Regions from separate parts of the Microcystis ichthyoblabe FBCC-A1114 genome, predicted to be linked through region 2. Evidence: predicted binding sites of a transcription regulator. Region 2 holds the regulator's gene; each other region holds the start of a gene.

Region 1 (8,039 bases), 580 kb from region 2:
TTTTTATGGATGGATTAGTAGAACTAAATCTGGTGGATTTGGGTTGGGCTTTGGGGATGATGGGTATTTGTTTAATCCTCTCCCGTTGGTCAAATTTAGCTCTAGAGGGCCAATTATTATTGGCGACTGGTCGATCGATCCTGCAATTATTAGTGGTAGGCTACGTTATCGCCTTTATTTTTTCCCTGGATAATCCTCTAGCCGTGCTGGGGATTTTGGCAGTAATGATGACTATCGCGACTATTGTTGCTAAAAATCGCATTGATAGCCGAGATAAAGGCTTATTACCCCTAGTTTTTGGCTCTTTATTGATTAGTAGCTGTCTAACTTTAGGTTATGCAATCGCTTTAATTATTCAACCAGAACAATGGTACTCACCCCAATACTTGATTCCCTTGACGGGGATGGTGTTAGGCAATGCCATGAATAGTGCCTCTTTAGCCGGGGAAAGATTAAGCAGTGCCATTAAAAGTCACCGTTTGGAAATCGAAACCCATCTTTGTTTAGGGGCAACCCCTCAACAAGCGATCGCATCTTACCAAAAAGCAGCGATTCGAGCTAGTTTAATACCCACCCTCAATCAGATGATGGTGGTGGGTTTAGTCAGTTTACCCGGAATGTTCACCGGACAGGTATTGGCAGGAAGTGAACCTTTAAACGCCGCTTCCTACCAGATACTGATCCTGTTTATGATTGCCCTAGCTAACCTAATCACCGCTCAATTGGTGACAGAGGGAATCTATCGGCGCTTTTTCGGTGAGAATTTATCACTTATCAGTTAACAGTTATCAGTTAGTCAGTTATCACTAACCACTCCTGACTCCTAATTAACGCCCACTGTTCACCGATTACAGTTGACTGATCACTGATTTAGCCTTTCCACTTGCTGGCAACGACTTCAGCGAGATCAACCACCCGTTGGGAGTAACCCCATTCGTTATCGTACCAAGCGATAACTTTCACCATATCGCCACCCATCACCATGGTGAGACTAGCATCAATGATCGAGGAGGCATCAACACCGCGATAATCAGAGGAAACGAGGGGTAAATCATTATATTCGAGAATTCCTTTTAAAGAATTTTCCGAAGCTTCTTTGAGGACTTCGTTTACCTGTTCCGCGATCGTGCTTTTTTCCACTTGCGCCACTAAATCCACCACAGAAACGTTAGGAGTGGGTACACGCAGAGCGATACCGTTAAGTTTCCCTTTCATGTCCGGGATAACTAAGGCTACAGCTTTAGCGGCACCGGTGGAGGTGGGAACGATGTTAACGGCGGCGGCGCGAGCGCGACGCAGATCCCGGTGACTAGCATCCAGAATCCGTTGATCACCAGTGTAACTGTGGGTGGTGGTCATCGTCCCTTTGATGATACCGAAGTTTTCGTGAATCACTTTGACGACAGGAGCAAGACAGTTAGTCGTACAACTGGCATTGCTGATGACATTGTATTTATCGTGTTCGTATTCGTGAGCGTTGACACCAACTACATAGGTTCCCACTCCCGAACCTTTACCCGGTGCGGTAATGAGGACTTTTTTAGCTCCTGCGACAATATGCTTAGAAGCGCCCTCTTCATCAACGAAAACACCGGTAGCTTCGATCACTAAATCTACACCCCATTCTGCCCAGGGCAGATTGAGGGGATTGCGATCGGAATAACATTTAATGGTTTTACCGTTAACAATTAAAGAATTATCATCGGCATCGATATTAGCGTTAAGTTTGCCTAACATCGAGTCATACTTGAGCAGGTGAGCGTTACTCCGGGGATCTGATGTATCATTGATCCCCACTACTTCTAAGCCACTATTAGTCCGTCCTAACCAACATCTTAGGAAATTACGTCCAATCCGTCCGAAACCATTGATCGCTACTCTAATCACTGCTGCTTGCCCTCTACGTTCTAGTGCAATACATAAAAAAATAATTAATGTTCCCAATCATACCTTAAAGGTTGAACTTTACGATCCTGATCGAAAATAATTTATTACCTCAGCAATCCTATCGGGTTTAAATGAGAAAATTTAATTGATTAAAGCGATTTAAAGCCAAAATTAGCCTAAATAACCCCTAAAAGATTCTCATAACCCCATTCCCTCCTTAGCTGTCCGCCTTTTCGGTAATCAGATGTGAGTTTTCAGTTTACTGATTACTGATCACTTAAAGGTCCCCGCTCCTCTTATCCTCAAAAAAAACTCGTTTACTTTTCCGTAAACGAGTTCACTTTCCATGATACGATTAATAGTCCTTTGAGTTATTTGGCAACTGCTACCGGTGCTTTGACGGGCTGAGGCTGGGGCTGCAGATCGCGCAAGCTTGGGAAAAGGAAGTGGTTTTCCTCCACATATTGCGCTCCAAACAGTCCTTTTTCAGCCCAGAAATAGCGATCGGTTGTATGCTCGTTACGCTTAACAACCAATAAAGCTGGTGGGCTAATGCCTATAGCTTGAATATACTTACGCGCCGCAGTTACGGGTTTATCTTCGCCACTTTCAATACTATACTGGGGTACAAGTTCAAGTATCTTACGTCCTTCTTGACGACGGCGACTCTTACGTTTCCGTTTTCTGGCCAACCCAATTACCTCCTGTTTTGGCTAATCGTTGTAATGATAGTTACAAAAGCCGTAGCGATTATATCCCTTCTAGATCGAGAAATCAAGTGTCCCTTAGAAAGCCAATTACGGACAAGTTTGACCGGAAGCTAGACTGGGACTATGTTTAAGTTTTTCTGACAAAAACACAGCCCCAAATCCCGATACAAAACTTATTATTTTTAAACTTTTTTTAATATATACCGTGATCCACCCCGAAAACAGTGACCAAACCCTTATCCTAATTGCTTTTTACTGGCTGCACCCGACCCAAGGAGAGAGTCATTCTCTCCCCTGTCAACTGGGAAATAAAACTCGTAACCCTAGCTTTATCAAGGTTTTCTGATTTTTTACTTTTTACTTTCTTAGTATGCCCTTCTCCTCCCCCTCCCGGACTCCCCTGAGTGATGATTTTATTGCCCTGTGTCAGACACAGATGGAACTTTTGCGAGAGCAAATGGAAACGGACAGAAGTGCGGTTTATTTAACTGAACCTTTATCGAGTAATTTAATTCCAGTCGTTGTTTATCCGCCTTTTAATCCCCCTTCTCCCCAAAAAAAGCGGCTTTCCTTACAACCGGGGCAACCGGCGGCTGACTTGTTAACTGCGGTTAAGTTAGAAGATTTATCCCACCTCTGGAGTAATCAGGAGACCGTCAGCGGTCATCGCTTGTTTTTACCCTTAATGTATGAAGAGGGCATGATCGGATTATTGGTGACAACCAGAGAAAAACGACCTTGGCAAAGTTGGGAATTAACCCAGATGGCAAAAATCACCCAAACCCTCGCTTTAGCCTGTGTACTCGATCGCCAATTGGGAGAAGAACGTTATTATCGACAATGGCAACGTCAGCGCCTCGATACTTTTCTCCATCAAATCCGCAATCCCCTTACCGCTTTAAAAACCTTTGGTAAACTTCTACTCAAAAGGCTTTTAGCCGAAGAAGGTAACGATCCTGCCATTACCGGTATATTGAGGGAAAGCGATCGAGTTCGGGACTTAATTGCCGAATTTGAGGCACAAATTCAGCAAGAAAGCGAAAATTACCCCACCGTCGATATTCCTCTCCTGCAAGCGCAATCTTCCCCCACCACCTTTCTCTTACCTGCTGGCAGCAGCCAACTAACTCCGATCGATCTCCATGATATTCTCGATCCGCTGCTCCTTTCGGCCCAGGCTGTAGCCAAAGAGAGAAATCTCAGTCTAGAAACGATTCACGGGGAAGACATACCACTTATTCGGGCCAATATCCCCGGTTTGCGGGAAGTATTCAGCAATTTAATTGATAATGCTCTCAAATATACTCCTGCTGGCGGAAAAGTCACCGTCGAGGTAAAAAATGTTAAGAATAGTGTAGAAATTGTTTTTAAAGACACGGGTTATGGTATAGCGAGGAGTGATCAAGAAAGAATTTTTCAACGTCACTACCGGGGAGTGCAAGCAGGGGGAGATATACCTGGTACGGGATTGGGTTTAGCGATCGCCAAAGAATTAATTACCAGCATGGGGGGGACGATTGAATTTATCAGTCCTAATCCCGATCCAACAAGTTCCCCTTACCCCGGCACGGTTTTTCGGGTTAGTATGCCAGTTATAGCCGATGATCACCTCAGTAGAGAAAGCTGATCTAGCCGTAAAATCTGCCTATTTTCTTGATCGGGAGATTATGGGGGCGTTCGGTTAAAATATAGGGAAAATATCATTTTTACTGGTAACTTGGCTGTGAACCAAAGAATTGACTAATTATGCCGACGATCGAACAATTAGAACCCGCTAATAAGGCTGATGTGTTAGTATATATGCCCTACTATGCCAAGGACAAACATAGTATCTTGCCCTATGCGATCGCTTTGTATCAAGGAGGATCTTTAGAAGGTCGTCGTCACATAGAAAATAGCGAAGGGATTCCCTTTGTGGCCTCTTGGTATGTATCAAAATTGCCCTCGGAATTGACCCGTTGTCGTTTACAATTTGAAGGACAGGCCGACCTAAGCTATGAAATGACGATTCTTAACGCCGAGTTGATCGAGTATCTCATCGGTGCAATTAAAACCTTTAAGCAGCTAGGTTCGGCCGACTTTTCGCAGGGATTTTATCGGAAACTGCTGCAATTTGAATGATAAAAGTCGGGATTTTACGGGTTAAAAGGAGCAAATCGTGGCCAAATCAGCCAAATCTATACTTATCTCTTCCCTGGAACCCCTCAGTGGTAAATCGGGAACTGTCGTCGGGTTAGCGCATCTCTTGCGACAAAAAGGACTAGAGATAAGTTACGGCAAACCAGTGGGCAATTGTCCGGGATACGTCGATGGGCAATTGGTCGATGAGGATGTAGAATTTATTCGGCAATTATTAGAATTATCCCCGGAGCAGCTGCGTTTACCCCTGATCTACACTGATGCGGATTCCGTTGCTAAACGTTTACAAGGTGTAGATCAACAGGACTACGGCAATATTCTTGCTGGTTATCTCGATCGAGTTAACAGTGATATTATCCTCCTCGAAGGGCCGGGGACTCTCTGGGAAGGCAGTATTTTTCAGTTATCGATGGGGGAGATGGCCAAAATTCTCCAGACTCCAATCCTATTGGTGGCCCGCTATAGTTCTCCCCTAATTGCCGAGAGTCTGCTGAAAGCAAGAGAGGAATTAAATAATCAGCTGCTGGGGGTAGTGATTAGTGATATCCCGGAAGATGATTGGGAGGAAGTACAATCTCTCCTGAAACCCTATTTGTCCCGCCAAGGAGTGGAAGTTTTAGGACTGTTACCTGCTAGTAAATTATTGCGTAGTATTAGTGTTCGGGAAATTGTCCATCTTTTGGGGGCCAAAGTATTATGTCGTCCCGATCGTTTAGATTGGATGGTAGAAAGTTTAGCGATCGGGGCGATGAATGTCAACGCCGCTTTAGAATATTTTCGCAAGGGGGAAAATATGGCCGTGATCACGGGCGGCGATCGCACAGACCTCCAGTTAGCTGCCCTAGAAACTTCTACCACCTGTTTGATCTTAACTGGTTCTATCTCTCCAGATCCCCTAATTTTGGGACGGGCCGAGGATTTAGAAGTACCGATTCTCTCGGTAAATTTAGATACTCTCAGTACCGTGGAAATCGTCGATCAGGCCTTCGGGAAAATTCGCTTACAGGAACAGGTAAAAGTCGCTTGTATTCGCGAATTAATGGGGGAACATTTCCAAATCGATCGCCTGTTAGAAAAGTTAACAATAGGGGCGTAATTTCTCCCCTGCTGCCCAGAATTTCATGGGAAATCACTTCATGAGTCTATCATCCTCCCCTGTGTCATCTCCGGTCAAAGAAAATGACTGGAGCTTATTATTAAGATTACTTCCCTACGCAAAAAAGCAAAAAGCCCTGCTATTTTGGTCATTAATACTTCTTTTTCCCCTATCTCTGACGGGGGCGATCCAACCCTTAATTATCGGTCAAGCGGTTTCCCTTTTGCAAAAGGAACAAACCTGGGGGTTTTTGTCTCAAATGCCCTTAACAGCAGCCATTAATACCCTAATTATTATCCTGTCGGTTTCGATTATTTTACGACTGATTTTAGGGACAACACAAGGTTATCTAGTGCAGAAAGTCGGTCAGTCAATTACTGCTAATGTCCGGGAAGATTTATTTAGTCATGTTACTTCCCTTTCCTCTAGTTTTTTTGATCGCTCTCCCGTGGGACGTTTAGTCACTCGTTTAACCAGCGATGTGGAAGCATTAGGAGAAGTTTTTGCTAGTGGGGCGATCGGAGTTGTCAGTGATCTGGTCAATATTTTAGTTATTATCCTCACCATGTTTACCCTGCAATGGCAATTAGCTCTATTGTTGGTGTTGATGTTATTTCCTGTCACTGCTTTAATTATCTTTTTTCAAAAACAATACCGTAGGGCTAACTATCAGGTACGCGAGCAATTATCAAAACTTAATGCCCAATTACAGGAAAATGTAGTCGGAGTTAATATTGTTCAATTATTTCGCCGCGAACGCTTTAACGCTGAAATGTTTCGCGCTACCAATACTCAGTATCGTCGCTCCCTAGATAAAACAATTTTTTATGATTCGGCCGTCTCAGCTACGTTGGAATGGATCGGATTAATTGCCGTGGCAGGAGTATTATGGTTAGGGGGTATTTTTATTCTCCAAAAAACCATTGATTTTGGGGTTTTATCGGCTTTTATTTTATTCTCCCAACGTCTCTTTAATCCCCTGCGTCAGTTTGCCGAAAAATTTACCATGTTTCAATCGGGTTTTACTGCTATTGAACGCATTGGGGAATTAATGAGTATTCCCATTGAAATTACTGATTCTAACAATTATAAAGAGATTTCTTTCCCAGCAAAACTTAAAACTGGCGAGATTATTTTTGAAAATGTTTGGTTTGGTTATAAACCAGATGAATATATTATCAAAGGTCTCAATTTTACCATTAATCCGGGGGAAAAAGTCGCTTTAGTCGGTCCCACTGGTGCGGGAAAAAGTTCGATTATTCGTCTTCTCTGTCGTCTTTACGAACCAAGTAAGGGCAGAATTCTAGTGGATGGTATCGATATCCGTTATCTTCCCCAAGCGGAATTAAGACGTTATATCGGTGTGATTCTCCAAGAAACTTTTCTCTTTGCTGGAGATGTGACTCGCAATATTACTTTAGGAGAAAATTATGATTTTGAGCAGGTGAAGGCAGCGGCTAAATTAACTAATATCGATCACTTTATCGAGGAGTTACCGGATGGTTATCATACTCTTTTACGCGAACGGGGCGCAAATTTGTCGGGAGGACAAAAACAATTACTCGCTTTTGCGAGAGTCGCTATTCGTAACCCTGAAATTTTAGTTTTAGATGAAGCTACTGCTAGTTTAGACGTGGGGACAGAAGTATTAATTCAAGAAGCTTTAGAACAGATTGTAGTCGATCGTACTGCTATTATTATCGCCCATCGTCTCTCCACTATTCGCAATGTCGATCGAATTCTTGTCCTGAAACGCGGGGAATTAGTCGAATCGGGAACCCATGAAGATTTATTAACTAAAGACGGCCTCTACGCTAGTTTATCGAAAATTTGGGTTTAAAAGCCCGAAGTTCCAGCATTTGTCTTAAATTTTCCCATTCTTTTGCAAATAATCGACTAATGCCCATAATCCTAAGCGATAACTTTCGGCCCCAAAACCGCTAATCTGTCCGATAGCTATATCGGCAATGTAGGAATGATGACGAAAAGACTCGCGTTTGTAAATATTGCTTAAGTGTACTTCCACACAGGCGATTTTTGTGCCTAAGAGTGCGTCGCGGATGGCGATACTGGTATGAGTATAAGCTGCTGCATTAATCAAAATACCGTTATGCTGACCCCATGCTTGCTGAATCCAGTCCACTAATTGCCCTTCCTGATTGGACTGGTGCGCGGTTAAATTCACCCCTAAACGGGTAGCTTCTTCG
Region 2 (8,039 bases):
GGTGCTATCCCCAAAGAATACATCAACCCGTCAGAACAAGGGATGAAAGAAGCTTGCGAATCGGGGATCGTAGCGGGTTATCCTGTCATCGACCTGAAAGCAACCCTGGTAGATGGTTCTTTCCACGATGTGGACTCCTCCGAGATGGCCTTTAAGATTGCCGGTTCCATGGCGATCAAAGAAGCGGTGATGAAAGCTGCCCCCGTTCTCCTAGAACCAATGATGAAAGTCGAAGTGGAAGTACCCGAAGACTTCATCGGTAACGTCATCGGTGATCTTAACTCCCGTCGGGGACAAATCGAAGGCCAAGAAACCGAGGCTGGCATCGCCAAAGTCTCCGCTAAAGTCCCCCTAGCGGAAATGTTTGGTTACGCCACTGATATTCGCTCTAAAACCCAAGGACGGGGCATCTTCACCATGGAATTTAGCCATTACGAAGAAGTCCCCCGCAACGTGGCTGAGGCGATTATCACCAAAAGTAAAGGGAACGGTTAATCAGTTGCCAGTGACCAGTGAGCAGTGGGGATAAACCGATCATTTAAATTCGATCGGTCAACCCTAATAACTGCTAACTTAAAACTGATCTCTGGTGACTGATTAATGTTCACCCGGCTGAAGAAGAAAAAAAAACAAAGGAACAGAAAGTAAATGGCACGCGCTAAATTTGAACGGACGAAACCCCACGTTAACATCGGTACGATCGGTCACGTTGACCACGGCAAAACTACCCTCACCGCCGCTATCACTATGACCCTAGCGGCTCTGGGTAATGCCCAAGCTAGAAAATATGATGAAATCGATGCCGCTCCCGAAGAAAAGGCTCGCGGGATCACCATTAACACCGCTCACGTTGAGTACGAAACCGCTGATCGCCACTATGCACACGTGGACTGCCCCGGCCACGCCGACTATGTAAAAAACATGATCACCGGTGCGGCACAGATGGACGGTGGTATTCTCGTGGTCTCGGCCGCCGATGGCCCGATGCCCCAAACCAGGGAACATATCCTGCTGGCTCGTCAGGTGGGTGTACCTAACCTGGTGGTCTTCCTCAACAAAAAAGATATGGTGGATGATGAGGAGTTACTGGAACTCGTGGAACTGGAAGTGCGCGAACTTCTCACCAGTTACGACTTTGCTGGCGACGATATCCCCATTATTGCCGGTTCTGCGAAAGAAGCCCTCGACTACATGACCAAAAATCCCAAGGCCCAAAAAGGCGATAACGAGTGGGTGGACGCAATTTATGAATTAATGGACGCGGTGGATAGCTATATCCCCACCCCTGAACGGGATATCGATAAACCCTTCCTGATGGCGGTAGAAGACGTATTCTCGATTACTGGTCGGGGGACGGTGGCTACCGGTCGGATCGAACGCGGTAAGGTGAAAGTGGGTGATAACGTGGAATTGGTCGGGATCAGAGCAACTCGCCCCACCACCGTCACCGGGATCGAAATGTTCAAGAAAAGTCTTGACGAAGGGATGGCAGGTGACAACGCTGGTATCCTCCTGCGTGGTATCCAAAAAACCGACATCGAGCGCGGCATGGTGATCGCTAAACCGGGTACAATCAAACCCCACACCCAGTTTGAGGGGGAGGTGTATGTGTTAACTGCAGGAGAAGGTGGTCGTCACACTCCTTTCTTTAAAGAATATCGTCCTCAGTTCTATGTACGCACAACCGACGTAACTGGCACTATCAAAGACTACACCGCCGATGATGGCAGCACTGTAGAAATGGTCATGCCGGGAGACCGGATCAAAATGACCGTGGAACTGATCAACCCGATCGCTATTGAACAGGGTATGCGCTTCGCTATTCGCGAAGGTGGTCGCACCATCGGTTCCGGCGTTATCTCGAAAATTATCAAGTAGGCTAATCTACTAATTAACGGGGCAGTGAATTTAAAAGCTGCTCCGTTACTGTCTTTATTTTGTACCTTGACAATTGCAATAGGTGAAATTATGGCTACGCTACAACAACAGAAAATTCGCATTCGTTTGAAAGCTTTTGACCAGCGCTTACTCGATACTTCCTGTGAGAAGATTGTCGATACTGCCAATAGAACTAACGCCACAGCGATCGGACCGATTCCCCTACCGACAAAAAGAAAGATTTATTGTGTCCTGCGTTCCCCTCACGTTGACAAGGACTCCCGTGAACATTTTGAAACCCGCACCCATCGCCGCATTATTGATATTTACCAACCCTCTTCTAAGACAATCGATGCCTTGATGAAATTAGATTTACCCGCAGGGGTTGATATTGAAGTTAAATTGTAAAAAATGCCAAAAAGATGTTATCGCTAACATCTTTTTTTCTTCCCCACTATCCCATAACTTTTAAACAGGATTTTTGATAAAAGGAAGTTATTAAAAGAAGGGCAGTACAATTGGTAGGGGTGCATCACCAAAGATGCCCAGATCGCTAAACCGTTTGTAGGGGAAAACCTAAAGCTTCTCGTTGCTGTAAATACAATTGAGCAACCTGTCGAGCTAAATTGCGAATTCTGCCGATATAACGGGTTCTTTCAGCTACAGCAATCACACCTCTAGCATCAAGTAAATTAAAACTATGGGAACATTTGAGAACATAATCTAGACTGGGAATCACCAGAGAGCGATCGATTAATTGTTTAGCTTCCTGTTCATATAAACTGAATAAACTAAATAATAACTCAGGATTAGAAGCCTCAAAATTGTAGGTACATTGTTCGATTTCATTTTGTAGAAAAATGTCACCGTAGAGGATATTTTCATTCCATTGAATTTTATTAATTGCCTCCACATCTTGCAGATACATGGCTAATCTTTCTAAACCGTAGGTAATTTCGATCGCCACGGGACGACAATCGATACCCCCACACTGTTGAAAGTAGGTAAACTGGGTGATTTCCATACCATCTAACCACACTTCCCAACCCACACCCCAGGCGCCGAGGGTGGGAGATTCCCAGTTATCTTCCACGAAGCGAATATCGTGATCTTCTGGGTTAATTCCTAACACCCTCAGGGAGTCTAAATAGATATCCTGAATATTATCGGGAGAGGGTTTAATTAGGACTTGATATTGATAGTAATGCTGAAAACGATTGGGATTTTCGCCATAACGGCCATCCGTAGGACGACGACAGGGTTCCACATAGGCAACGGACCAAGGTTCCGGACCAATTGCCCTTAAAAAAGTGTGGGGACTCATGGTTCCTGCACCTTTTTCGGTATCATAGGGTTGAGCAACTAAACAACCGCGATCAGCCCAAAATTCATTTAATTTAGCGATAACAGCTTGGAAAGTTAGAGACATGGGAAAAAGTAAAAAAGCAGATTAGGGGTTGAGGAAGTGGGAATTATAAATTATAAATTATCAATTATAAATTATGAATTATAAATTATAAATTGGGAAGTGGGGAAGTGGGGAAGTGGGGAGCTTTTCAGTGATCAGTAAACTGATAACTGATAACTGATAACTGACGGTTAAATTCATTGACTTACTTTTAACTGTAAGCGAAAGTGGACGGGGGTAGAAGACTGGGGGAGAATAACTAATTCATAAAATCCCTCTTCGGGTAATTGACCAGACCATTGCCGATCGCTAGACTTATCTAAAAGGGTAATATTACCCGTGGGAGAGTAGAAAGATAGTAAAACTTCGCCTTCCGCCTCTAAATTTAAGTTTAACCGATCACTGGAACGCAATTTTATTGCATAGGCTTTTCCTTGTCCCTCGCTGAGAATTGCCTCGATAACTTCCTCCCCCCCCGCGTCTAAACTTTCGATCGCTTGGTAGGATAGGCCAGACTGTAAAGATTGTAACTGATTCCAGGCCAAACCACTCCATAGTTGACCCAGGCTTGTATCAAAACTTGGTCTTTCTGTCAATTCGGGAAATAGCTGAAAAAAGGCAGTATCAGTGAGTAAATTAAAGACTATACCGCTTAAGCGTAATTGATTCACTTGTTCTCGCCATTTTTCTCGCTGTTGCTCGTTGTAGCTACCTAATGCTTCTCTAGTGCCAGAATCGAGACGTTCTAAGCGATCGAGTATTTCTGCTCCTAGAATGTCTCTTTGTTCCTGTTTCTGTTTTTCCTCTTTGATATCCCCATAGCGGAGGTTAAACAATTCATTGACGAGATTTTTAAAAAACTGACTATCAATTCCCAACTCTAGACGACGCTTTCTCATCTCAGTTTTCCGTTGCCATGCCGTATCTGTGGCAGAATTAAAATTATTTTCCTCCGTGGCAAAAACTGGTTTAACGGTTTCGTGTTGATTGCTGTGTTTAACCCACTGTTTCCCAATTAACCAGCCTATTGCCGCCGATAATAACATCAAGAGGCAAAAAATAGCGATTCTGCCAGAACAGCCGAGAAAAACGGGCGATTTATTCCGATAATTGGCGGCCATTGTCTTCTTAGACGATTTAGGGTTTTGGTCTGTAAAGATGAGATTAACACAAATAATAGGCTAAGACGCATTTTAATCGCCTATCCTGAGATTCGCCGAATCTTCCCCAATCCCTTCACCAATGCAAAAATGAAAAGCATCATTGAGAAATTGTTTGAAAATAGGGAATAAATTGTGAAAAAATTAAATGAACCTTCAGACCGATCACAATTAACCCCAAAGAAGTCAAAAATCCCCCTTCAGAACCCCGTGACACTAATAACTAATAACTGAATAAAACTACATTCCCATAATTTCGTAACCGGAATCTACATAAATAATCTGACCGGTAATACCACTAGAAAGATCACTGGCTAAAAAAGCGGCCGTATTTCCTACCTCAATTTGTGTCACGGTGCGATGTAAAGGAGCGATTTCTTCCACATGATGGATCATATCAAGAATTCCCCCCACGGCCGAAGATGCTAAGGTGCGAATTGGACCGGCAGAAATACCATTAACTCGGATCTTTTGGCCACCTAATTCCGCAGCTAAATAGCGAACACTCATTTCTAAACCGGCTTTTGCCACCCCCATTAAATTATAGTTAGGAATTACCTTGACACCGCCGAGATAGGTAAGAGTGATAATACTTCCCCCTTCCGTCATCAAGGGTTTAGCCGATCGCGCTAGACGGGTTAGGGAAAAAGTGCTAATATCTAGGGATTTAGTGAAAGCTTCCCGGGGGATGGCGGTAAAATCGCCCGTTAAACCCTCTTTATCGGCAAAAGCGAGACAGTGAATCAAAATATCCAGTTTACCCCATTTTTCCGCCACTGTAGCGAAAGTATCTTCTACCTGTTGGTCATTTTGGACATCGCAGGGGACATAAAAAGCGGGATTAAGTTCATCGGCCAATTCTCGCACTTTTTTCTCAAAACGGCCTTTTTCGTCGGGGAGATAGGTGACACCGATATTTGCACCAGCTTGATGGAGTTGTTGAGCAATTCCCCAAGCGATCGAGCGATTATTGGCAATTCCTGTCACTAGGGCGTTTTTTCCCGTTAAATCTAACATAGTTCTCGTTTCTCTTACAAAAATCTCCCCAATAGCCGACCCCAGCGAGATTCGGTATAATAGGGATACAGATAACGGGGCAGCAATGATCACCCCTCCCCTATTGTCTGGCAAAAAGCGCCCAAAACTTTTCCCAGTTTAGCGAGCGGTTGTGTTTAATAGAGGTGACACTCGTTGGATAATAAAAACAATTTTCCCCTTTTTTGGATGTGAGATGGACTTATCATTAATACAAGATAAACCCCTAGCAGATGTGTTCCGTCGAATCGGCAGCGGCAATTTCCCCCCGGTGGTGGAGTTGTTCGAGCGTGGCAAAACGATCTTTTTCCCGGGAGATCCCGCCGAAAGAGTCTATTTTTTGCTGAAAGGAGCCGTTAAGTTATCGCGAGTCTATGAAGCGGGAGAGGAAATTACCGTGGCTCTACTGCGGGAAAATAGCGTCTTTGGTGTGCTATCCTTACTGACTGGTCAGCGATCGGATCGTTTTTATCATGCCGTGGCTTTTACTCCGGTAGAATTACTCTCGGCCCCGATCGAGCAGGTAGAAAGATCCCTCCGCAATAATCCCGATTTATCAATGTTGATGCTGCAGGGTTTGTCCTCGCGGATTCTGCAAACGGAAATGATGATCGAAACCTTAGCTCACCGGGATATGGGTTCACGTTTGGTCAGTTTTTTATTAATTCTCTGTCGTGATTTTGGGGTTCCCACCACCGATGGCATCCGGGTGGATCTAAAATTGTCTCACCAAGCGATCGCAGAAGCGATCGGTTCTACCCGCGTCACTGTCACCCGTTTATTGGGAGAGCTGCGGGATCAAGAAATGGTCTCAATTTACAAGAAGAAAATTACCGTCCATAATCCCGTCGCTCTCAGTCAACAATTTACCTAAATTCTGGATGACTAGCGCTTATATTTTAGTTTTGGCCATCGTGGTTTTAGGTGGTCTGATAGCTGCGGTTGGCGATCGCATAGGTAGCCGTATCGGTAAGAAAAGGATGCGTTTATTTAATCTGCGTCCGAAACAAACCGCAACTTTGATGACGATTGTAACGGGAATTTTGATCGCCGGTTCGACTTTAATTGTCTTATTTGCTTCTAGTAAATCCCTGCGTCAAGGGGTTTTTGAACTGGATCGCCTGTTAAATGAACGTCGTGCCGCTATCAAAGATTTAGAAAGTCAGGTAAGAAAAACCACCGAACAAAAAAATCGAGTGGAAAAGGCTTTAAAAACGGCTAAAAGTGAACAGATAGCTGTGCAGAAACGTCTAGAGGTTCTTAATAAAAATTATCAAGCTTCTCGTCAACGTTTGCGATTAGTTTCGGGACAGTTGGAAAAGTTTCGCAAGGAAGTGGCTAATTTAAATAATGAACGAGTCATTTTAACTAATCAAAAGGCACAGTTAACCAGTCAACGGGATCAATTGTCCCAACAAAAATCAATTCTTTCTAGTCAGATCAATCAACTACAAACCACCGTTCAAGTTAGAGATAAAGAGTTAGCTAATCAACAAAAATTATTAACAACCAGACAAGCGCGACTTCAACAGTTGGAAACTCAACAAAAAACCCTACAGCTAGAAATTGATCGCCGGGATCAACGTATTGGAGAACTCGATCGATCGATTGTGGATAAAAATTTTGCTTTGGAACAGCGCGAGGGAAAATTAAAAGATTTAGAAACCCAAATGGCTTTTCTTAAGCGGGAAGTGGAAGTTTTAGAACAATACTATCAAACCTATCAAGAATTGCGGGAAAAACAAATCGCTATTTTCCGGGGACAGGTGTTATCTTTTGGAGCTTTTCGTATTGTCGATCCCCAAGCTATTGTCGCTGTTATTGATAAGTTATTGCGGGAAGCGAATATAAATGCTATCCGTGCCACCCAACCGAATCAGCCTAATTTTGACCAGCGTTTAGTTAAGATCACAAAAGCACAGGTAGAACAGTTAAGTCAACAATTACAGGACGGTAAAGAATATGTGGTGAGAATCCTTTCCGCAGGTAATTATGTCTTAGGAGAAAGCGAGATTCGTGTCTTTGCTGATGTGGTTCCCAATCAAAGAGTTTTTGAGGAGAAACAGGTGATCGCTACCGTTTCTATTGATCCCCAAAATATGACAGAAGAAGACCTACAAAAGCGATTAGATTTACTCTTAGCTTCGGCTCAATTTCGCGCTAGAAGTGCGGGAGTTTTAGGGTCAATTCAAGTGGAAGATGGTTTATTAACTACGGTAGTTAACTTTATTGGTCAAGTGAAAAAGTCGGGTAATTCTATCGAGACACTTGAGGCAGTTGCTGCTAGTAAAACTAATACATCTGGACCTTTAACTTTGCGTTTAGTAGCGGTAAAAGATGGTAAAATTGTTTTTAGTACGTCTTCTTAAAAGATAGCTAAAGTTAGGATTTGAGATTAAAATCAACTCCTTCGTAAATATCGGCAAGATTTAAGCTAATTCCTAAAGAATCTAGGGATATAATTCCCCTTGCTGGGGTGTATTCTTGCAGTAACCAATTATTTTCCGAGGTTTTGCTATAGGATTCTATTAGTATCTCCTCTTGACTGACGAGAAGAT
Region 3 (8,039 bases), 770 kb from region 2:
AAAGACAAATAAGTGACTTAAAAAAACTAGAAAATAACCTGAAAAAAGAAAAAGACAAAGGGGAGAGAATTCTCAAGAGCTTGCAGAAAGAAGAGTTTGAAAATCCCCAACAAGCCCGATATAAATTAAGAGCAATTAATCAAAAATTAAACCTCGTTAAAATCCTAGAAATTGACCTAATTGCCAGTCAATCAAAAGACCATAAAACGATTTATAAAATTAGCGGCGTAGGGCAAGAAAAAACTGAAGAGATAGTCAGAAGAAGAAAGGAAGCAGGCAGATTTATTTTAGCAACTAACTTAGTTGATGAAGAAGACAAATTAGACTCAGCCGAAATGGTGACAACTTATAAAAATCAACAGTCTTGTGAAAGAGGATTTAGATTTTTGAAAGAGCCTTTATTTTTTGCGGATAGTTTCTTTGTTAAAAAAACGGAAAGAATCGAGACAATGTTATTCTTGATGTCTTTCTGCTTGTTAGTCTATAACCTCGGACAAAGAGAACTAAGAAATAGCTTAAAAAGAGCAAAGGCTGGAGTCAAAAATCAAGTCAGTAAATTAACGAGTCGTCCCACAATGAGATGGATATTTCAATGTTTTCAGGGCATTCATATTTTTATTGTGAATGGGGTCAAGCAAATTGTCAATTTAACTGAAGAACGCCGTTTTATTTTAAATTTTCTGCCTTCATCTTGTCAAAAATATTATCTGTCATCGTTAGTCTAAATAACAAAGCAACAAAGTTGATAACAATTGAGTAATATGCTTATAGGAGAGTCACTACTCCTCGAATTGTTGTGACTTAGTTTAACTCTTCGAGCCGAAAAAATATTTGGCATTTTATGATTTCTCCTCAACATCTGATTGGTTGAGTATTTTTTTTGATTATTCTGATTTTTTTTCTTTGAAAAGACCTGTAGTTTTTTATACTTCAAAGTGAAGTGCGGAATATGGGTAATATGATATTCTAGCCTATCTGTAGTCACATTTTGGAGAATTGGTATTACTTTAAAAGCGACAAATTTATTCAAGAAGGAGTCAAGATTCTCACCCCTAAAAAGCAAGTCGTTTTACGAGAAACGGTATTTTCTCAAGCAGATACTCTCCCGGATCTCTGGTCTCATCAATTCATAAAAGTAAAAGCTTTGAGAAGAGTTTTTGAAAGTTTTCCTGATCGACCATTTGTTGCTAAGGAAATGGATAGTTTCAGAATTACAAAGTTAGTGGGAGAAAGACAATTAATTGTGGACAAGAATATAGCCGTGTATGGGGAAAGCACCAGTCGCGGTGAAATCACAGAAAATTGCGCCGCTAGTTTTAAACGCTGGGGAATGGAGTTACCGACAAATATGAACATCTCTAAGAAATATCATGTAGTAGGAGAACTTACCTATCAATGGCTAGGATTAAAAATAACCCCTCCTCCCAGAGTCAAACAGTTTTTAACCGATGTTACTCGCTGGTATTGGCGCAATGTGTGAGGGCTTGAAACCTCATCTCATACTAAATCCGTTGAGTATAGGCTACATATCAGGAAAGGCAAGAGGCAAGAGGCAAGAGGCAAGAGGCAAAAGGGGGAATAAATAATCAGTTTTCGCCAATTCAAAAATGAAACGCATCAACCTCAAGAGTTGACAAAGAAAGGCTCATCAGGTACTGTCTGATCATTAACAAAAACAAATCAGACCCAAAATGAGCCACCAACATCTTAACATAGAACAAAGAAACTTGCTCTACCAACTTAGTCAGGAGGGAAATTTATCTCAACGGCAAATGGCCGTCTGGCTCGGATGTCATCAAAGCACAATATCACGGGAATTAAAAAGGAATCAAAGTTCTCTTGGCTGCTATCTACCTGACACAGCACAAGCTGAAAGCGAGACAAGGCGAAAAAATGCCAAACAACCCTTTAAAAATGTCAGCGAGTCAGCCTTAGAGTTGGTCAAAGAAGGATTGAAAGATTATCATAGTCCCGAACAAATAGCAGGTCGTCTGAAAAGAGCCAGTCAAGAATCTCTCAGTCACGAAACCATCTATCAAATGATCTATCAGAACTATCACGGATGTGGAGAGTACCAGAAATATTTACGCCGGGGGCTTTGTCAAAGAAAGAGTCGAGGCGGAGCAAAAAGTAAGCGTGGAGGGATTCCAGGGCGTGTAGATATCAGCGAGCGACCAGTAATTGCTGACCAGAAAACTGAAATCGGTCATTGGGAAAGTGACACAATGATTGGAGGCAATCATCTAGGAGTTCTCGTTACTCATGTAGATAAAGCCTCGAAATTTTTAGTAGCAGGATTAGCCAAAAACAAAACCGCATCGGAAATCAATAGAGTCACAGAAAAACTTTTTCAAGAGATTCACCCTGACAAAAGAAAAACCTTTACTTGTGACAACGGCAAAGAATTTTGTGGACATCAAGAGTTGAGTCAGAAACTAGGAGCAGATTTTTATTTTGCTACTCCTTATCATTCGTGGGAGAGGGGATTAAACGAGCATACCAATGGACTGTTAAGACAATTTTTCCCTAAGGGAACGAATTTTAAAATCGTTAAGCCAGAGGAGGTGGAAAGAGCCGTAAACTTGATTAACAATCGTCCTCGAAAATGTCTTGACTATCGTACCCCGAATGAGGTATTCTATAAAGGTAGATCAGACAGTGATGCAATTCAGACTTGAATTGGCCTTTTAATAACCAGATTTAGTATCATCTAGAAGCAGACCCGTTCTTTTTTTTTGATTGTTCAGCCAAGTTCCACAGAGACGAAATTTCGCCTCTGTTAGCCGGACTGATAGCCGATTGAATCGCTAATAATTTTCTCGAGGATTTGTGCTAGGAGGATTTTCTTGGTAGGAAAAGCTGCTACCAAACTCGAATTCCTGTCCGTAGGCTTCCTCTCCGTGTTGAGGCACATCCAAACCTTCTGCTTCCGTATTCGGTTTAACCCGCAAATCCATGAATAAACTGAGAACTTTCAGGATGACAAAAGTACCCACGGCAGCAAAGATATAAGTAGCGGCAACGCCAACAAATTGCGTCCAAACTAAGCCGGGGTTGCCAAATAGTAAACCGTCATTACCGAAGGAATTAACCGATTTAGTCGCAAAAACCCCCGTAAGGATTGCCCCTATTGTCCCACCCACACCATGGACGGGATAGGTATCCAAAGAGTCATCAAAGCGCAATTTTGCTCGGAGACTAACCGCAAAAAAACAACTAAGGGCAGTGATCGAACCAATGAGAATCGCCCCAATCGGCAGCACATAGCCGGCAGCGGGAGTTATACCCACTAATCCCCCCAAAAATCCACTAGCAATACCGATCGCCGTCGGTTTACCGCGTAAAATCCATTCTATAAACATCCATGTCAAACCACCAGCCGAAGCGGCGATACTGGTATTAACAAAAGCTGTGGTGGCTAGGGAACTAGAGGAAAGTGCGCTACCCCCATTAAAACCAAACCAACCAAACCAGAGTAAACCGATACCGAGGAGAACAAACGGCACATTATGGGGTGCATAGGTTTGAGTGCCAAAACTACGCCGCGGACCGATTACCCAAGCGGCCACCAGTGCGGAAATCCCGGAACTAACGTGAACAACGGTTCCACCGGCGAAATCCAGCGCCCCAGTGGCTGCTAACCAACCCTTACCCCAAACCCAGTGAGCTAGGGGAGAATAGATAAAGGTGGACCAAAGCAGTAAAAACCAAAAATAGGCCTTAAAGTTGACCCGTTCCACGATCGCCCCTGAAATTAAAGCCGGGGTGATGATCGCAAACATCATCTGATAGACCATAAACACTTGATGGGGAACGGTGGGTGCATAACCGATATTGTCAGGTGCGGCGGCGGTGACACCGTTAAGAAAAATCCAATCCAGACCACCGATAAAAGCTTCAATCCCTTCACCAAAACCACTTTTACCCGGGGTGACATCAAAAGCGAGACTATAACCCCAAAGCACCCAAGTTACACCAATTACGCCCATGGCTACCAAACTCATCATCATGGTGTTGAGGACGTTACGCGAACGTACTAAACCCCCATAAAAAAAAGCCAGTCCGGGGGTCATTAATAAAACTAAAGCCGACGAGATCAGCATCCAAGCTGTATCTCCAGCACTAATCGGATTGGGGGGAGCGGCGGCGACGGTTTCCGCAAAAACCGGGGCAACTCCGAAATTGAATCCCAGTCCCAGCAAAAGCATGGTTATTCCTACGATCTTTTTCATTGACGGTTGGTGCCTAGTAGCAAGATTAATTTTTTCTGTCTGGAAAGAGACAAAAAACCGAAAGAGAAAAGGTTTAGAAGCTAATTATAGCCACCGATCGCATCGGGGCGAGGCCTTCTTCCTTTTCTCTTTAACTTTGTCGGGGATAAGTTAATCTATCTTTACAAGGTTTAACCTAACGAGCGCTAGGCGTTTCCATGTCAACACTGGAAGCATAATAGCCACCAGTAACGATATCGGACTCCTTGACGAAACCGCTATAGGCTTCCATTCCGTGTTCACCCACATCCAAACCTTCCATTTCTTCTTCGGGAGTAACACGAATACCGAGGGTAGCCTTAAGGATTGTCCAAACAATACCACTGACAATCACGGTAAATGCCCCTACTGCCACAATTCCGATAATTTGGTTAATAAACAGTTGGAATTGACCGGTGATTAAACCCGCATCTTTGTTGAAGATACCGACGGCTAAAGTTCCAAACACACCACAGACGAGGTGAACGGAAGTCGCACCCACGGGGTCATCAATTTTCAGGTTATCGAAGAAAGACACCGAGTAAACCACGACTACACCGGCAATTAAACCGATGATTGCCGCCGACCAATAGGAAACACCATCACAACCGGCAGTAATGGCTACTAAACCGGCCAGAATACCGTTAATAATCATCGAAAGGTCAGGTTTACCATCTTTCGCCCAAGCGGTAAAGGTAGCGGCAATGCCACCCGCGGCCCCGGCGAGGTTAGTGGTGACAGCGATATAGGGTACAGTTTCATTAACTGCCAAAGTAGAGCCGGGGTTAAAACCGAACCAGCCAATCCAGAGAATTAAACAACCCAAGGTCGCGATACTCATGTTATGGCCGGGTAAGGCACTGGTGCGACCGTTGATGTATTTACCCATTCTCGGGCCGAGAATTGCCGCCCCGGTTAAAGCAGACCAACCACCCACCGAGTGAACCACCGTCGAACCAGCGAAGTCTTTAAAACCAAGGTCAGCTAACCAACCGCCACCCCAAACCCAGTGACCGGTGATCGGGTACATGATACCGACGATAATTAAGCTAAAAACGAGGAAATCGACGAATTTAATCCGTTCTGCCACCGCCCCAGATACAATGGTTGCCGCCGTTCCCGCGAAAGCTACTTGGAACAGGAAGAATACTGAGGTGGGCAAGGAGGCAGGCATAACGTAGGTGGCGGGATCGCTACTGCTAAGGAACCAGCCTCCTGTACCGAAAAATTCGTTACTGACAGACCCAAACATCAGGGAGAAACCGATCGCCCAAAATGATATGGTGGAGAGGGCGAAAACGATCAGGTTTTTGGCCAGAACGTTAACGGCGTTTTTCTGACGACAGAATCCCGTTTCTAGCATCGCAAAACCCGCATTCATAAAGATCACGAGGATGGCGGCAATTAAAACCCAGATTGTATTGAGGGCGTTTTGGACATCTTCGGGGGTTAAGGGTTTCGCATCTTGGGCCTGTACGGCCGTGTTCCAAACCACAAAAATAATCGCAGACAAGGGAACACAGGCTAACCAGACAGGGTTAATTTTCGGTAATAAACCGACAAGTTCCCCAGATTTTCGAGCAATTCGTTTCATCGTTAATTCGTTTACTTTGTTGAGTTAGTAGGTCGATTCATTACTTTTGAAAATAATTACCGAGCAATTATGTCCGTTCAACCGCTAAATCCTAGGAACAGAGGTCAATCATTTCAGAAGACCAAACGCCTAGGGATTTATCTTGATGTGTGAGTAGTCAATGTTTTTCGATCTTTGTTTTTTTTTATTTGAGATTTCTGTATCCTCTGATACGTTTCACTTTAAAATAATAATAGTAGAGAAGTGATCAGCTTTTTAGCTATCGGTCGTCAGTATTCAGTATTCAGGCTTCGACGGTGAGACTTCGGCGTGAGCTTTTGTCGAATGCTCAGTGGTTCGACAAGCTTACTAACACGAACACTCAGGCTTCGGCCGTGAGATCAACCGAACGGAGTCAGTAAGAATTGCGGCAATTCACATTTCTTAAGATAGACAACAGAATTTATGTCCGACTACTTAGCGGAAAAAATCGATCTTGATGGGGTAGCAGCAAAATTACTAACTAGGGCTGGCTGAATAAATCTAAAACCCCTGTTGGGTAAGACTTTTAGACTTTTTGGAAATCAAAAAGTACCGGATATGGGAGTGATCGGGGGTAAAATTCAGGTACTTTTTCTCTGAAAATTAGGTAGTTGACCCTGGCGGTTCGACGGATTCGACAAGCTCACACCGAAGTCTCACCGTCGAAGCCCATACCCTGTCCCCACGAAAAACTTTTTCAGCCAACCCTAAATATAGCGGTTCTCGTACCTGTACGGCACACTTAAACCTTTGCTGATTAAGCTTTTCAAGATCGAGAATGTACCTTTTGTGAATGGGAAACGCTATAATCAGTTTTCAATAAGCGGATTTAGTATTAAAACAGGCAGTCCACAATCAAATCCATGAATGGTAGGGGTGGTGCGTTCCCAAATATTGGTTAACCTTGAAATTGTCATGTTTTCAGGGAACGCACCCTACAAAGCTATGGATTGAAATGGGAAGGACAGCCCTATAATATTTCTCTGTACTTTGTTAAATAAAACCTCCAGCTTTTAAAGTTACGTTGTGCTTATCTCAATCAGGCAATTGCCACAGCATTTGTACTTATTGCCTAAATGGGATGCTCCCTCTATTATAGTTATCCAAATTTATAATTTAGGCTAATCGCTATGGAGCCATTTACCCTTGCAGGAATAGTTGCTCTTGTCTTAGTTGGTATTTTCAATAAAACAGGGGAAGTTATTGTCGAGGAAAGTGTTGAGCAAATCAAAAAACAATTGGCTCAAAAGTCACCTGACACGCTTAAACAATTAGAAGCGTCTTCGGAAGATAATACAGACGCTCTGGCACAGCCGATACAAATGATGGCGACATTAATTGAAAAAGATGGAGTATTTAAGCAATTAGCAGAAACCGTAGCCAAGCAAAACCTCGACAAGCAAGCTCAAGCAATTAAAATCATTAAGAATCTTGGATTTATTGCAGAAGCAGGTTCTAATGTAACGGTTACTCAGAATTTTTATTGACTGAAGCCGCCTGTTACGGAGCAGGTCAAACAAAACCGTGATGAAATTAATAAAATACCTCCTCAATTTCAGACTTTGATTGCCGATAAAACTGAGGATTTTGTTGGTCGTGAATATGTATTTAATGAAATTAATTCATTTATTACGAGTAATTCTAAGGGTTATTTTACGGTTATTGGTGATCCTGGACAGGGTAAAAGTGCAATCTTGGCTAAGTATGTTCAGAATACTAGCTGTATTGCTTATTTTAATAGTGTCCTAGAAGGTCTGAATCGTACTGAACAGTTTCTTGAAAGTATTTGTAATCAGTTAATTGAGCGTTATCAGTTGGACTATCACTCATTACCAACTAATGCGACACAGGATGGAAAATTTCTAGAACGATTGTTAAATGAGTCTGTTCAAAAAGAAAGTGAAAATCCGATTATTATTGTTGTTGATGCTTTAGATGAGGTAGATCAATCTAGTTATCGAGGTGTTTCAAATATCCTTTTTTTGCCGTCTCATTTACCGAATGGAGTTTATTTTATTCTAACTTTACGGAGAGGTGTTGATGTTCCGATGACAGTTTATACTCCTTCTCAGTCGTTAAATTTACTTGATGATAAATATCAAGCTGATAGTGAACGAGATGTTAGAACTTATATTCAAAATCGAGTTAAAAAAAGCGAAAAATTACGTCTTCAA
Region 4 (8,039 bases), 640 kb from region 2:
TCTTTTTAGATAATCGCCTTTGAAGTCGTTTTAATCGTTTCTCGGACTTTCTCAAGAATTGAGGATTATCAACCTTGTTGCCATTGTTATCTGTATAGAAAGAAGCCAAACCTACATCTAAGCCAATACACTTACCTGATGGTTTAACATCTTCTTTAACGTCACAAGAAAGGACAAATTGACAATAATAACCGTCCGCTCTCCGAATCAACCTAACCCGTTTAATATCGGATTCTTGAAAGTACCCTAAATCCCAAGTTCCTACCAACTTAAGAACACCAATGTTTTTCTTGTCAGTGAATTTAACAGTTTTAGGGCTAAGAAGCTTCCATCCTGATTGTTTGTATTCAACAGAGCGAGATTTTTTAAATTGAGGATACCCCTTTTTGCCTGATACTTTACGTTTACAGTTGTCGTAAAAACGACTAATTGAACTCCAAGCACGTTCAGCACTTGCCTGTCTAGCAGTTGAATTAAGTTCATCGGCAAATTTAAAGTCCTGAGCTAATTCTTTAGAATATCGGTATAAATCGTTCTTACCCGTACCTTTTGTATCCATCCATAACCTTACACATTTGTTACGGATGAATTGAGCAGTACGAATAGCATCGTCTATGGCTTGATACTGTTGAGTTTTAGCTTTAACTTTAAACTCTAAGACAAACATTTTACGCAGGGGGGACTTAGACAAAATCAGTATAGCACAATAAAAGTTAAGTTAACAAGATATAGTTTAAAAAGCCGTCCTAAAAGGACGGGGCTTTAACCCAAAATTTCGGTAAATTTTAGTCAAACATTTGATTTACTTAGTTTCTAATCCTCTTTTTAGGTAGGAGAATTGTCAGAGCCTTTCTCTTGCCTATTGCCTATTGCCTTCAGAAACTGATAACTGATAACTGATTAATTTCCTCGCCAAAAGATAATCGAATTATTGAGAGGTTGGATGGTGGTACCGGGATAATAGAAAGCGAGAATTTGTTCAGGAGACCAACCCAAACGGGCTAAATTATAGGAACCAAATTGACTTAATCCTACCCCGTGGCCGAAACCGCCACCAATAAAGTTATAACCCTGGATCTGTCGATTGGTATCGTAGATAGGATCGATGTAGAATAGGGTACTGCGAGGCGGTCCTAAGGCACTACGCACCTCATTTTTATGCAGTTCCAAAATCCCCTTATCGGTTTGAATGGTCATAGTCAGAATCCGACCGGAAGGAGAGCGTTTAGTCACTTCCATCCATTGGATTTTCTGGAAGTCGGCCAGGGGATGTTTTCGCCGTGTTAAATAGGTTTCTAGGTCTTGACTCAAATCAGCTAAAGAAGCTTGTTTTTGCCAGCGAAAAACCCGTCGTCCCGTCTCATTAAAACCATCTTTAAGATTAATAAACTGGCGAAAAGTTGTCTCATTAGCGAGGGATTGTTTCGAGAGATCCCAAACTCGATTAGGGGAGTCCACCACTGCCCGGAGATAAGGTCTTTCTTCCCCATCCCACACATCACTAAAGAGGGCAGTTATTCCGCCGGTGGTGGAGGAATAAAGGGCATCCACTAACTCATTTTGGTAGGTTAAAACCAGTCCTTGGGTAGCTGCGATCGCTTGATCAGCCCGGGGATTAGTTCCCGTCAATCCATAATAAACTTGACAATGGGTATCGGCACAGAGTTCGTAATTATCGGCTTGAAAACGGCGGAGATTGCGGAGGGCGTAGGTACGGGCGATAATAGTTTGCGCTTGGGTGGCACTTTCTGGGGCATCATGACCGATTTCGTGGGGGACAACCCCACGCAGGTAGGTTTCAAGGGGAACGTTATTAACTAGGGTAAAAGTGCCGTAGGCGTTGGGCTGTAGGCGCATAGTCCCACCGTACAAACGTACCTGATCGGGGCTATGGCTGACTTGAATCAGGTTTTTTTGGCTCTCGATTTCCAATTCTTTGGGAAAATAGCGCACCCCGTTGATTTGGAAAGAAACTTGCGGCTTTTCTTTGAGTAAAACACTATTAATATAGGGTTGATTGTAGCCTTTGGCTTGCAAACTGGTCAGCAACCAATGTCGCACTAGGGGATTTTCATAAACTTCTCGCTTTGCCCAAACCTGCCAGCGTCCGGGTTGGGTGATTTCCACTTTAATGCCCATTTTTGCCCAGTTTTTGGCGCTATTTTCGGCGGTTTCAAAGGTGGCGTGGTCGCTTAAAATGACTTTTTCTTGGAGGATGGGAGAAGCAAGGGGACGGGGAATAACTTCTAATTGTAGGCGATTGGTTTGCAGGGTTTGGGATTGGCCATCTTCTCCTACCACGCGCAGGGTGAGATTATCACCACTGCTACTACTCAGGGTTAATTTTTCCTTGGCTTCATCGCCAAAACGTTGGACAATGCCCACTCTCAGAAGTACATCCTTGGCCATAGCGGCAGGAATTAGGGTTAAACTGAGCAAGATCGCCGCAGTTATGGAACCGATGCTAATTATTGGTTTTTTTTCCTTGATTTTTAGCATAAAGTCAAGTATCTGTTAATAAGTTTTCATAAAATTTGAGGATATTCAGAGATTATAGCAGCAAGCCGTTGGGGAAATGGGGAAATGGGGAAATGGGGAATTTCAGCTAAAACCCTAAAACCCCAATACTCAACAAAGCACCTAACTTCCCCCATCGCTGATAATGCGTAAACGTACCGTTTTTTGCCCACCCTCATCCAGTTCTACTTCGATCACTTCACTGGTTAAACTTTCTAAACAGGTTAACATCGATCGCAGATGGGGATTACTTGCTCCCGTATCCACATAGAGGCGATCGGACAAACTACCCAAACGTTTCCAAGTAGTATAAAGTTTAGCCACAGCCTGCTCTAATTGTGTGGCTTGTTTAACCAGATCCGCCGCCGTATTTAGACAATCGACGCGCAAAGCTTCTTCTAGAGCCATTTCAATATCTAAATTACCCCGTCGGAGAGTTTGTACTTGGGCCGCCGCGTCGAGATATTTAGCTAAACTGCGTGCTTCCGAGGTGATTAATTTTACCGTGTCCACATCGGGATTAGCGGCGATTTCTTGACGGAGAGTGTCGATATGAGTATCGGGTAACTTTTCTAATTCTTTCACTAGGGGAGCGAGATGACGCGCCGGTAAACTGCCATCGCTGGCTTTTTCCTTCACTTCATCGGGTAGTAAGTCTGAACTCATCGCCGTCCATTCATCGGCCAATTGTTTCACCTCCCGACGAGTAATTCTCTCCCCTTGTCGGGCCGCATCACTGACTAATTTTTGAATTTCGGGGGCAGATTTGGCCGTTTCTACGAAGGCGCGTTTACTAAAATTATTGATACTATCGGGATCCAGTTGTCCTTCTGCTAGGAGAGTATCGGCACTATTAGCCAATTGAATCAGAGCATAAGCTTGACTTTTAGTGATTTCTCGCTGTTTTAACCAGTTTAAAAAGCCCGTACCGCGACTATCACCGCCTTGCTTCTCCCGGTCGCGAATAGCTCGCAAAATTCGCCCCCGCCAGATTTCTGTTTGCAAATCAAAGCGATCGCAAACTTTCCAAAAAGAATCCAGTTGCTGCTGAAAGTCATGATCTTGGATAGTTTCATCTTCGGGATCCGGCAGTTGAAAGTTAAACTCTAGAGGCGTTTCAAAGGCATCAATGATCGCGGAGGTGTCGGAGGAGAACGTCGCAGCATCAACCATAGGATAGACTCGGCAGTTAATCAGGCATTTTATCTTAACTCGCTCAGGCAACCCCCGACAAGCCGATTAATCTTCAGGTAAAACCCCACACCCTGTTCCCACGAACAACTTTTTGCCGCAAACCCTAGTTAGGGGAAGCATTGGGGGGACTCGGACTGGTGACGGGTGCGGAAGGTGTCGTCCCGGTCGTGGGACTCGGACTGGTGACGGGTGCGGAAGGTGTCGTCCCGGTCGTGGGACTCGGACTGGTGACAGGTGCGGGAGGTGTCGTCCCGGTCGTGGGACTGGTGACGGGTGCGGGAGAAATCGATGGATTGGGAGCGGGATGACGACCCAAGAATTGCCAAGCGATCGCAGCCAGCAAACCGAGAACACCGATAGCGATCGCTGCCATCGGGGGTGAAACGCTAGTGAGCGCGGGGGGAAAAGTACGACTAGAAACCGAAGAAGATGCAGGGGAGGGAGTGGGTATTGCCGTCACCACTTCTTCTCCGGGGTCGGTGTCCCCGTTGTGATCAAAATCTTGGTCATTAAGATGGGGAATAATTCGTTCTTTGGCCTCAGCATAAATTAAAGGCCTGACAGTTTCAGCCGCAGGAACTACCCGACAATAAACTAGGGCGATGGTGGAGTTATCGTGACCGTTTTTCTGGTTAGCTAGTTGTAATAAACTTTCCCCCACGGCCGTCACGGTTTTCTCTCCTCGCAAAAGAGGCAGAATTTCACTGTCCCAGTATTGTTCTACCCGATCATAATCACTTAAACCATCGGAACAGAGGAGAAAAACACAATCTTGATCAACAATCAACCTCTGAACAGTGGGATGGAGATTAGTGGCGCTACTCATGCCCAAAGCTTGCACCAAGGCCCCCGCGTTGGGATACTGTATGGCATCACGATAGAGGAGATAGCCTAATTTCACTTCCCTAGAAGCGAGATCATCATCTACCGTCACTTGATGACAACCCTGGGGGGTAATCCAATAGATACGGGAATCCCCCACATGGGCAACGTACATTTCCTGAGCATGGCCAAAGGCCATAACTAGAGTCGTACCCATGCGCCGGCGGTCTTGTCTTGACTCCTGATCGTTGCGTTGACTGATCAGATCATTGGTGACACGAATCGCCTGTTCGAGGACAAGACTGTAACTATCGGGATAGACTTCCATATCAGTGGTGGGACTGGGATTAATTTCCCTAGGCAGGGTTTCGATCGCCAATTGAGAAGCGATTTCGCCCCCTTCCTGACCGCCGATGCCATCACAGACAATCGCCAGGGGATTTTGACCATTAGACAGGGTTATGGCCTGATTAGCTGGGGGATAACAGCCATCCTCGTTGTGTTCCCGCATCGGACCGGTATCGGTGCAGGTGAAAATCTCATAGCTGCGCTCTTGACCTGCACCGTAGTGCTGTAGGGCATAATCGAGAATAGCGATCAGGGATTCTGGGCGATCGAGATCACCGGATTCTAGTTCTTGGGTTAGGGATGCGAGAAAATCTTGAATATTAGCGGCTGCCGTCGGGATCAGACTGGACCAGAAGGCCCCTAAATCTTTGAAATTGGGAGCGGCAGCCTCGTCTTTGCTTAATTCTAGCAATTGCAGCAGCTGATTATTCACTCTCGTCAGAAAAGGGTTAAGCAGACTAGAAACCACAGCTTTTTTCTGGAGGGGATGCCAGAGTTTGGCCATTTGCCATAACCAGTGAATTTGTCTTAAATCGGAAGCTTGCGACCAAACCTCGTCCAGAGTGGGCAATAGTTGTGGATAAATTAATTCTCCGGTTTCATCGAGGGGAATAGTGCCGTATTCTAACAGCCAGATGTCCATTTCTAAGCGTTCGTCGGGACTGGGAATATAGCCATAGACTTGGGGAATATGGAGATGAAATGGTAACAATTTTAGGTAGAGGGAGAGCCAGCTAGGAGGTTCTTCCGGTGCTTGGGGTGCTTGAGCGGGTTTAGTATCAAGAACAATTTGTGGTTGTTTGACCAAATAACGATTATCAATTAGCTCACCAACACGATAATAGGTTCTCACCCAATCACCCATCATCCATAAATAGCGCTTAACTAAAGGAGTACCGCATTTTTCACAGAATCTATTAGTGAGAGCGTTCGAGGATAGACAAGTTAGGTTTTGACATTGGAGGGTTGTCAGGGAGTCCATGAAAACTGCTTACTCCTAAAGCGCGATTAGTATAGGTTACTAAAATAGCGTGTTTTTACCACGTTGACTGCCAGTGTATTGCAGTGTTTCCCAAATTTTAACCTTTGTCGCTTGATCGACAATAATTAGGGTTTGCGGCAAAAAGTTTTTCCTAGGGCCAGGGTGTGGGGTGTGGGGTGTGGGGAGAATAAATAAAATAATCTCCTGTCTCCTGTCTCCTGAATCCTGTCTCCTGACGACCAGCTCCTAAAAGTTTCTAAATATTTTTCCACATCAGCAAAGAGCGAGTTTGAAAGCCGAGATTTTGGTAGAGATTGAGAGCATTGTCGTTATTGATGAAGACCTGTAAACCGATGCGGGTTTGTCCGCGACTTTTTGCCCAATCCTTAGCTCGATCGATTAGTGCGCTGGCGATACCTTGGCGACGATGCTGGGGATCGACGTAAATTAGGAAAATATGACCATAGCGATCGCCTGTCACCTGATCGACGGCGCTCCCCATCCAGAGACAAGCGATCGCCGTTTGTTGTCCTTCGACGATCCACAGGGGAGTATCAAGGCCAAAAAACTGTCTGACTGTATCAGCTAGATGGGAGAGGTTTTTTTGTTCGGGAAAAAATTCTTGATAGCTGCGGGTGAGAAAATTAATGAGTAGATAGCGATCGCCCATTTTGCCCAGTCGCAGCCGATAATCTTCGGGAAGGTTAGCCATGCCAAGGATAAGAGAAAATTATGCCCAGGGATGGCTCGATCGGAGCGGGTGCCGCTAAATCTGCCGGCAAAAAAATCCGGATGCCAGTGGCAACCAGAGCCACTAAAAACACTAAGATAGTCAGGAGCGGGGCGATATATTGTCGGAAAAAAGCCATAATTATTTGATCTCTAAACTGCTGTTCCTTCTATTTTAGGGATTGCCAGTTAGGATATCAGCAATTAAAAAAAATTCGCCCAAAAAAAGTGATCGGCATACCGATCACTACAAACCGACAACTAGACTATGACTAAACACCGATTAAATCTAACGAAGGTGCAAATAGGCCGCCTCTGCTTCTAATTGACGCACTAAAGCTTCATTTCCCTGCGCTCTAGCTACTTCCAGTCGGTGTTGCAAATTTCTGCGGAGTGTTTCTCTATGAGCGACGGTGGCCTGTGTTAGGACTTGCTGACGATTTTTGTTCATGATGGACAGACTTTTGAGCGACTTAACTTACCTTATATCTAAATCATAACATTCTCCTTGGTAAAATGTATCTTTAGCTACTGAATTTCCCATTAAGATTTATTAAAGCCGTTGGCCAACCTAGGGACAAGTCAATGAAGGAACAGGCACTAATAACCCTTACTAGCGATTTTGGACTACAGGACGGTTATGTGGGCATTATCAAGGGAGTAATCGCAGGAATTGCCCCCCATGCTCGCACGATCGATCTGAATCATCAAATTTCGCCCCAAGACCTCTACGCTGGTCGTTTTATCCTCCTGAATGCCTATCAATATTTTCCCCAAGGCACTATTCATCTGGCAGTTATAGATCCGGGGGTGGGAAGCAAAAGACGCGGGGTAGGGATTCGTTTTGCTGGTGGTTATTTAGTCGGGCCAGATAATGGTTTATTTAGTGGCATTTTAAGCCAATCTCCCGCTATATCTGCCGTTAATCTCAATAATTCTTCCTATTGGCGCACCCCTAACCCTAGCACTACTTTTCACGGTCGTGATATTTTTGCTGCTGTGGCCGCTTATTTGGCCCAGGGAGTACCCCTAGAAATATTAGGTGAGATTATTGATCCCGATAGCTTGCAACAGTTAGCGATCGCTGTTCCGCAAATCGAGGAAGATAAAATGAGGGGACAAATCCAATATATTGACATTTTCGGCAATTTAATCAGTAATATTCCCGATTATCTCCTAGAGGGAAAAAATTGGTCAGTGCAGTTGGGTCCAAAAATTATCCCCACAAAAAACACCTATAGTGATGTTCCTTCGGGGGAAATAGTCGCTTTTATCGGTAGTCACGGGGGGTTAGAAATTGCCGTCAATAGTGGCAGCGCCCAAAAGCAATTACACTTAAATATTGGCGATGCGATCGAGGTTAGAATAGATAGGAGTCAGTGATCAAAACTGATAACTGATAACTGATAACTGATATAGCCTTTTAATCAATTTTCATACTAATATC

Evidence for each region. Region 2 encodes NtcA, which controls nitrogen genes in cyanobacteria. Its sites were predicted from a motif close to TTTGTANCNNNNGNTACAAA; they were not measured.
Region 1: a site for NtcA is predicted at 2,607-2,626, ahead of ACQY1Y_RS11735 (DUF3155 domain-containing protein). Genes of this name have one in related genera too.
Region 3: a site for NtcA is predicted at 6,041-6,060, ahead of ACQY1Y_RS05230 (ammonium transporter). Genes of this name have one in related genera too.
Region 4: a site for NtcA is predicted at 7,108-7,127, ahead of pirA (arginine synthesis PII-interacting regulator PirA). Genes of this name have one in related genera too.

What each region holds. Positions count from the first base shown of each region.
Region 1 covers NZ_CP191408.1:2,431,101-2,439,139, reverse strand. Annotated here, with positions in the region: gene ACQY1Y_RS11745 (ABC transporter permease) at 6-782, shown strand; gene ACQY1Y_RS11740 (type I glyceraldehyde-3-phosphate dehydrogenase) at 871-1,887, opposite strand; gene ACQY1Y_RS11735 (DUF3155 domain-containing protein) at 2,259-2,579, opposite strand; gene ACQY1Y_RS11730 (GAF domain-containing sensor histidine kinase) at 2,968-4,224, shown strand; gene ebsA (type IV pilus biogenesis protein EbsA) at 4,344-4,718, shown strand; gene ACQY1Y_RS11720 (phosphotransacetylase family protein) at 4,756-5,832, shown strand; gene ACQY1Y_RS11715 (ABC transporter ATP-binding protein) at 5,873-7,672, shown strand; gene aroQ (type II 3-dehydroquinate dehydratase) at 7,697-8,039, opposite strand, start outside.
Region 2 covers NZ_CP191408.1:1,852,616-1,860,654, reverse strand. Annotated here, with positions in the region: gene fusA (elongation factor G) at 1-495, shown strand, start outside; gene tuf (elongation factor Tu) at 649-1,878, shown strand; gene rpsJ (30S ribosomal protein S10) at 1,969-2,286, shown strand; gene glyQ (glycine--tRNA ligase subunit alpha) at 2,432-3,307, opposite strand; gene ACQY1Y_RS08965 (hypothetical protein) at 3,484-4,407, opposite strand; gene fabI (enoyl-ACP reductase FabI) at 4,687-5,463, opposite strand; gene ntcA (global nitrogen regulator NtcA) at 5,678-6,355, shown strand; gene ACQY1Y_RS08950 (DUF3084 domain-containing protein) at 6,363-7,850, shown strand; gene ACQY1Y_RS08945 (Uma2 family endonuclease) at 7,864-8,039, opposite strand, start outside.
Region 3 covers NZ_CP191408.1:1,078,151-1,086,189, reverse strand. Annotated here, with positions in the region: gene ACQY1Y_RS05250 (IS1634 family transposase) at 1-725, shown strand, start outside; gene ACQY1Y_RS05245 (hypothetical protein) at 989-1,480, shown strand; gene ACQY1Y_RS05240 (IS30-like element ISMae39 family transposase) at 1,692-2,678, shown strand; gene ACQY1Y_RS05235 (ammonium transporter) at 2,808-4,232, opposite strand; gene ACQY1Y_RS05230 (ammonium transporter) at 4,408-5,844, opposite strand; gene ACQY1Y_RS05225 (hypothetical protein) at 6,996-7,352, shown strand; gene ACQY1Y_RS05220 (ATP-binding protein) at 7,428-8,039, shown strand, end outside.
Region 4 covers NZ_CP191408.1:1,209,013-1,217,051, forward strand. Annotated here, with positions in the region: gene ACQY1Y_RS05850 (RNA-guided endonuclease InsQ/TnpB family protein) at 1-667, opposite strand, end outside; gene ACQY1Y_RS05855 (SpoIID/LytB domain-containing protein) at 901-2,499, opposite strand; gene ACQY1Y_RS05860 (hypothetical protein) at 2,641-3,690, opposite strand; gene ACQY1Y_RS05865 (PP2C family protein-serine/threonine phosphatase) at 3,815-5,863, opposite strand; gene ACQY1Y_RS05870 (GNAT family N-acetyltransferase) at 6,120-6,575, opposite strand; gene ACQY1Y_RS05875 (hypothetical protein) at 6,568-6,732, opposite strand; gene pirA (arginine synthesis PII-interacting regulator PirA) at 6,882-7,043, opposite strand; gene ACQY1Y_RS05885 (SAM hydrolase/SAM-dependent halogenase family protein) at 7,178-7,975, shown strand; gene nadC (carboxylating nicotinate-nucleotide diphosphorylase) at 8,016-8,039, opposite strand, start outside.